DNA from 3 places in the Obesumbacterium proteus genome. Region 2 is predicted to be linked to each of the others. Evidence: predicted binding sites of a transcription regulator. Region 2 holds the regulator's gene; each other region holds the start of a gene.
The links. The regulator PurR, encoded in region 2, represses purine synthesis genes. The targets are predictions, from matches to a motif close to CANGCAAACGTTTGCNTG.
Positions count from the first base shown of each region.

Region 1: the regulator PurR is predicted to act here: its motif matches at 1,119-1,136, upstream of galS (HTH-type transcriptional regulator GalS).
Region 3: the regulator PurR is predicted to act here: its motif matches at 867-884, upstream of purE (5-(carboxyamino)imidazole ribonucleotide mutase).

Region 1 covers NZ_CP014608.1:2,673,315-2,675,591, reverse strand. The annotation lists gene galS (HTH-type transcriptional regulator GalS) at 1-956, opposite strand, end outside; gene yeiB (DUF418 domain-containing protein YeiB) at 1,214-2,277, opposite strand, start outside.
Region 2 covers NZ_CP014608.1:3,361,619-3,363,895, forward strand. The annotation lists gene DSM2777_RS16015 (ABC transporter permease) at 1-514, opposite strand, end outside; gene purR (HTH-type transcriptional repressor PurR) at 518-1,543, opposite strand; gene cydH (cytochrome bd-I oxidase subunit CydH) at 1,898-1,987, shown strand; gene sodB (superoxide dismutase [Fe]) at 2,081-2,277, opposite strand, start outside.
Region 3 covers NZ_CP014608.1:4,338,260-4,340,536, forward strand. The annotation lists gene DSM2777_RS20335 (sensor domain-containing diguanylate cyclase) at 1-462, opposite strand, end outside; gene purE (5-(carboxyamino)imidazole ribonucleotide mutase) at 976-1,500, shown strand; gene purK (5-(carboxyamino)imidazole ribonucleotide synthase) at 1,497-2,277, shown strand, end outside.

The DNA of each region.
Region 1 (2,277 bases), 690 kb from region 2:
AAGCAATGACCGTTGGTTGAAAGCGGTGTTTGATGAGCAGACTTAAGCGCCAGCTCAGAGGCTAAAGTAGCCATAGAAACAATAGGATAACGGACTGTGGTCAGTTTAGGGCTGGTATAGCGAGCAATAGGAATATCGTCGAAACCTACGATAGAAAATTGTTCTGGAATAGAAATACCGTTTTCTTTCAACACGGCTAAAGCACCGGCTGCCATTGCATCGTTATAAGCAAACACGGCACTCAGCTGCTGATTACGGCCAAGGAGTTCCACCATTGCGGCCTCGCCCCCTTGAAGATCGGGCGAAGCGTAGGCGCACCACGCTTTACCGATTTCGACCCCCGCGGATTGCATGGCGGTTTCATATCCTTTCTGCCGCATCACTTGGTCTTCAATCTGATGATTCGAACCCAAAAAGCCAATCCGCCGATGACCTTTATCCAGCAGCAACTGCGTAGCTATTTTTCCACCCGCTAAGTTATTTAATCCCACACAGCGGTGCTCATAGCCCGGCACGATACGGTTGATTAACACCATCCCCGGCACCTGATGCATAAATGCCACCAGCTCATCGTCAGATAGCATTTTCGCATGCACAATCAACGCATTGCAGCGCTGGCGGATCAGCATTTCTATCGCTTTTCGCTCTTTGTCTGCATCGTGATAGCTGTTGGCAATCAGCAGATTTTTGCGTTCACGCTGAGCGACTTCATCAACACCCTTAACTAAAGCGCCAAAGAACGGGTCAGAAACATCCATCACCACCACACCCAACATATCGCTACTTTGCGTTGCTAACGCCTGCGCGTTGGCGTTCGGACGGTAGCCGAGCTCGGCTACGGCGCTCTGCACCACCGCTTTCGTTTCCGGCGTAGTGATCGCCGTATTATTCAAAACGCGAGATACGGTCGCAACGGAAACCCCCGCCAGCCGAGCAACATCACGAATAGTGATCATGCGCGACGCTCACGACGGCAAAGAAAAGCACAAAAATAAACACGGAATGGTGCAGGACAGCGAATGGCATTCATAGAGATCCCTGGGTCGAAAGCACTTACGTGATATGACCGCGCTATGCTACCCAGTTTTTCATCATTGCTGCGTGAAATATGTCACAGGAAAGAAAACGTTTTCATACATTTCATTAACGTTTATTTCAGTTCACGCTTTTCACCTGTGTTTCTAGCCTCAATATTTGCTTGAAACGCCATGACTTAATCTCTTTTTTGAGTGCCAAGCGCCGTTAATTTACGCCACAGCCACTCAACCGGTCCTTGCTTGAAGTGACGCAGCCAAAATATCGAGAATAGAATATTAACCAGCCATACTACCGGAACAACCCACAGCAATGCCGTTCTTGACCAGTGATTAAACATGGCGAATTGATAAAACAACGTGGTGCACAGCAGCGTTTGCAGCAAATAGTTCGTCAACGCCATGCGCCCAACCTGCCGCAGAGCGAAGGCAAGTTTAAGCCGTGAGATTTGTGGCCAGAATGCATAGATCAGCGAAACATAACCGATCATCATGAGTGGCGCAGTCAGTTCGGCAGGCACCTGAAGCAAATAGCCACTAACGTGATATTCCCAACCGTTTTGCCACTGCGCGATGGTTGTCGGTACCTGAATGCTTAATCCCACCACCAGCGACCAAAGCGCCGTTCGCCGATAATGCCGCTGGCTGAAACTACCGCTTAGCCAGCCACTGCGCATTAACGCAGCGCCGGTCAGCATCAGCCCTGCGAGCTGCCAGCCATACTGCACCGCGAGCGCCATCAGATTTGCGCTGAGCAAATCACTGCGATTACGCCATGCTTCCCAACCACCGTGTATTTTCCAAATGCCTTCGTACTGAATGGCGGCATATCCCGGCAGCCAAAATGCACTCGGCTCTGGCCCTGCAATCAACCCCAGTAATAGCAGCAGTCCTAGGCCAATGGCATACAGCACAAGGCCAGTGCGCAACAGCTGTAGCGTTGAAGTCGCATCCCGGATCATTCGCCAACTGATTAATCCAATCAGCCCGTAGGCCAATAAAATGTCGCCATCCCAAAAGAAAATAGCGTGGATGAGCCCGAATAAAACTAGCCAAGATAAACGTGCACGCAGCCAGTGTTTGCCTTTGGGTAGCAATAGCTGAAGCCCTGCCCCGAACAGCAGCGCAAACATGGCTAAAAATTTGCCTTGCACGAAGATATGTAGCAGACCCCACGTTAGCGTATCTGCGCCATCAGGTAGGCCGTTATAGGCAGGATTAAGATAGGCTGCTTTAGGTAAAC
Region 2 (2,277 bases):
GGCCCGCGATATTAAACGCCATCAAAAATAAAAAAGGCGTCTCTTTGATCACCAGTAAAAGAATTAAGGACAGGGCATAAGGGTCATTGACGATCGTCCAATCTGGCGGGCGCACAAAACTCGTCAGTGCTGGGGATATAATCCTGAGCAGCCAGCCTGAAGGGGATAACAGCAGTATGAGGCCGGTTGCCAGCGCAATATGCGGCATGGCCAAAATCGCGCTTGAAATAGCCCGAGCAGTGCCGCTGGCGCGCTGTATAACCTGTCCGCAAAGCGCTAATGCCAACCAAAGTGATATTAACGTTGCGGCAATTGCGCTCCATAAGCTTAGGCCAACCGAGCGCACTAACCCCGGCCATTGGAATAAAAGCGCCCACGGCTGGGTGAATGTATTGAGCGTGGAAATGTCAGACAGTGGCTGAGTCAGCGCCAAGAGCGCCGCCAATATTGGCAACGCTCCTGCTAAGAACAGCACAACGGGGAACAGCGCTAAAAGATAAGGGCTGTTCTTCATCACTTAGCGGCGATAATCCAGATATGGGCCATCGGCAACGGAGCGACGTTCCACGAGTTTTGGATGCACTTCAATCGTTTGGGAATCTTCACGCTTGCTCACGATACGGTCTAGGAGCATGTCAAAGGCCATTGAGCCCAAACGCTCTTTCGGCTGGTGGATGGTGGTCAACGCTGGCGAGAAGTAGCGAGCGTTGCGCACGTTATCATAACCGATCACCGATATATCCTGCGGTACGCGCAAGCCCATCTCATCGGCGGCGCAAATTGCGCCCATCGCCATGATGTCGCCGCCCACAAACACTGCGGTTGGGCGATTTTTTTGCGACAGGATCTGATGCATCGCTTTGTAACCGGATTCTGGTTCGAAATCGCCTTCTACCATCCACTCATCGCGGGCAGGAATATTGGCTTCTTGCAGGGCTTTCAGGAAGCCACGTAGGCGACCGCCGCCGGTGTTACGAGAAAGCTGACCGGTAATCGCGCCAATATCACGATGTCCACGTTCAATTAAATAGCGACCAGCTAAATAGCCACCTTCGAACGCATTATCCTGAATGGCATCCGTAAAATCACTGCGTTGCGTTCCCCAGTCCATCACTACCATTGGAATATTGCGGTAGTCCTCAAGGGTTTGCAGCAGGTTCTCTGGGTATTCAGAACACATCACTAACAATCCATCGACGCGTTTTTGCGCCAGCATCGCTAAATAAGCTTTTTGCTTTTCAGGATTATTGTGAGAGTTACATAGAATGAGCGTATAGCCTTGGCTGTAACAGGCGTTTTCAACGGCCTCAATCACCTCAGCAAAATAGGGCGCCTCGCTGGACGTCGCCAGCAAGCCGATCGATTTGGTGTGGTTAACTTTCAGGCTACGGGCGACGGCGCTGGGGGAGTAGTGCAATTCTTTAATCGCTTCCCAAACAGCGGTCTTGGTCTCTTCTGCGACAAAACGCGTCTTATTAATAACGTGAGACACTGTCGTGGTTGAAACGCCCGCGCGTTTTGCCACATCTTTAATCGTTGCCATGAAACAGATGACTCCTAAGCTAATGTAACTATGACATAGCTATTGTGTTAATCGTTTGCTTACGTACATCAAAATACACTGATTACAATCGCATCAAAGAGAGGAATATGCGGATATATCAAGCGCCAGCCTATTCTTTTACGTTATGAAAGCTGATACGTAGCAGTAAACCGTAAATTTTGGCCTATAAAATGCAAAAGGGGAAGTCAAAATTGTGTGTTAACAGAAAGAATAATCGAAAGTTTTACTGCGTGCGATCCCATTTAAGGTATGTGAAAATGATTTCACACACTTTCTGCAAGTGTTTATGTATAATCAAAATTGATCTGATAACGAAATGCGGGAGAAGAAGAAATGGAAACCGATCTGAAATATTCTCTAATGACAACGGTCGCAGCACTGGCTGTGATTGTTATCTTTAGTTTTGTTGCTGCGCTACATTGATTTATCGCTAAGTTTTCTATCGATAGCCGTTAACATGGCTAAAACAAAAGGCGGTCAATTGACCGCCTTTTTCATGTACGTCACTCAGCAAACTTATGCCAGGTTTTTCGCCACGAATTCCCAGTTTACCAGAGCCCAGAAGTTCTCCAGATACTTAGGACGCGCATTGCGATAGTCGATGTAGTAGGCGTGTTCCCAAACGTCCACGGTCAGCAGTGGTTTGTCACCGTTGGTCAGTGGAGTTGCAGCGTTTGAGGTGTTTACAATCGCCAAAGAACCGTCTGCTTTTT
Region 3 (2,277 bases), 980 kb from region 2:
ACAACTCGCCGTTACGGTGCTTTTATTAACATAATTATATTTATTTTTTATATAAAATAGCACCGAGAGTAAAAACAACACGGCCATTGAAAAACTGCGAATAACAAAATCCACGGCTAAAGCATTTGCACTTTCTTTAATATTAGACTCGGAAATTAAAACACCAGGATATATAAACAGACTATTCGCGAGGAATAAGCTCGATAGTCCATAGGCACTGGCTATAGCGATCAGGTGTAAATGTGTGTTATTGAAGTGAAAACGAATCAAAATAATAATCGTTAAAAACATATGTAAAACAAAGACAATAGCGGTAGATACAGGGAAGAACGAGCGTAAAACGTCAAAGCGATGGGCGCCAAAGCGGATAAAAAATGCAAATAGACAAAATAGTAATAGGAAAGAAACAAAACTAAGAAAATGGCCTTTTGCCAGAAATGATGATTTTCCGTTTTCTAACATAGCGAACATCCTGTTCTCTAACCGCCATTAAGGTTAAGTTATATTTTCGTGTTATTAATTTAATAACTGCTGTATACCATTATATAAACTGGCATTCAATAGATTAAATCAATCATTACAAATTAAATCCACGTCATTAATTAAATTTATAGTACAACTGCAATAGATCGAATTATTATATATTTTAAAGTTAATAAATAAGTAGGAAGTTTATTCAGTTAGTCGTTCATTAAAGCATGATGGAAAATTAATCAAATAACTCAATATTATTATAGCCAAAATTTTTCAGGCTATTATTACAATATATCTCAGAAACATAGCCCTGCAAAAAACGACTGCACGATGTACATAACGTTGGTATCAAAAGGGTCACTTTCAGCATCAAAACTCAACGACGGCGATGCTACGCAACCGTTTTCGTCACTATAAACACGTGATATACTTCGCGCCTCTTTACTTGCTCAGCGCAGCTGGGTTACCAAAGTTAGTTCGTTAAACAGGAGCTTGCCATCAATGTCAGCCAATGTTGTTCCGGCTAACCCATCCGAGGCAAAAATTGCCATCGTTATGGGTTCCAAAAGCGATTGGGCTACCATGCAGTTTGCCGCCGAAGTTTTGACCCAGCTTGATGTTAAGTTCCATGTCGAAGTGGTTTCCGCTCACCGAACTCCTGACAAACTCTTTAGCTTTGCCGAACAGGCCAGCGAACGAGGTTTTGACGTCATTATCGCCGGTGCCGGTGGCGCAGCACATTTGCCAGGCATGCTGGCGGCAAAAACATTAGTTCCTGTACTCGGCGTGCCCGTGCAAAGCGCTGCGCTTAGCGGCGTAGACAGCCTCTATTCCATTGTGCAAATGCCGCGCGGTATCCCTGTTGGCACACTGGCTATTGGCAAAGCTGGCGCAGCAAACGCGGGATTATTGGCGGCTCAAATTTTAGCACTGCATGATCCGATGCTCGCACGTCGTATAGCGGCATGGCGTCAGGCACAAACAGATGAAGTGCTGGCGCATCCCGATCCACGGGAGGAAGCATGAAGCCCGTTTGTGTTTTAGGAAATGGCCAGCTTGGCCGCATGCTACGTCAGGCGGGTGAACCGCTGGGGATCACTGTTTTCCCCGTCGGGCTCGACGTTGATCCCGAAGCCGTTCCTTGGCAACAAGGCGTTATTACGGCTGAAATTGAACGCTGGCCAGAAACCCCGTTAACCCGCGAATTAGCTCGCCACAATGGTTTTGTTAACCGTGATATTTTTCCACGTCTAGCCGATCGTTTAACGCAAAAGCAGCTGTTGGATGAGCTGAACTTAGCCACCTCGCCATGGCAGCTACTAGCTTCAGCAAGCGAATGGCCAGAAGTCTTCGCCAATATCGGCCAATTCGCGATAGTGAAGCGCCGCACCGGCGGTTACGATGGACGTGGTCAATGGCGAATTCGCCCCGGTGATGAGGCTGAATTACCGACAGATGCTTACGGTGAATGTATCGTTGAGCAAGGCATCAACTTTTCTGGCGAGGTGTCATTAGTCGGCGCCCGCGCCCATGATGGCCATTGTGTGTTTTATCCTTTGACGCACAACCTGCATGAAGATGGTATTCTGCGAACTAGCGTCGCCCTTCCACAGCCAAATGCTCAGCTTCAGCAACAGGCAGAGCAGATGCTTAGCGCTATCATGAATGAACTGGGTTACGTCGGCGTGATGGCGATGGAGTGCTTTGTGGTAGGGGACAGCTTACTGATTAACGAACTTGCACCACGCGTCCATAACAGCGGCCACTGGACTCAGAATGGTGCATCGATAAGCCAGTTTGAAT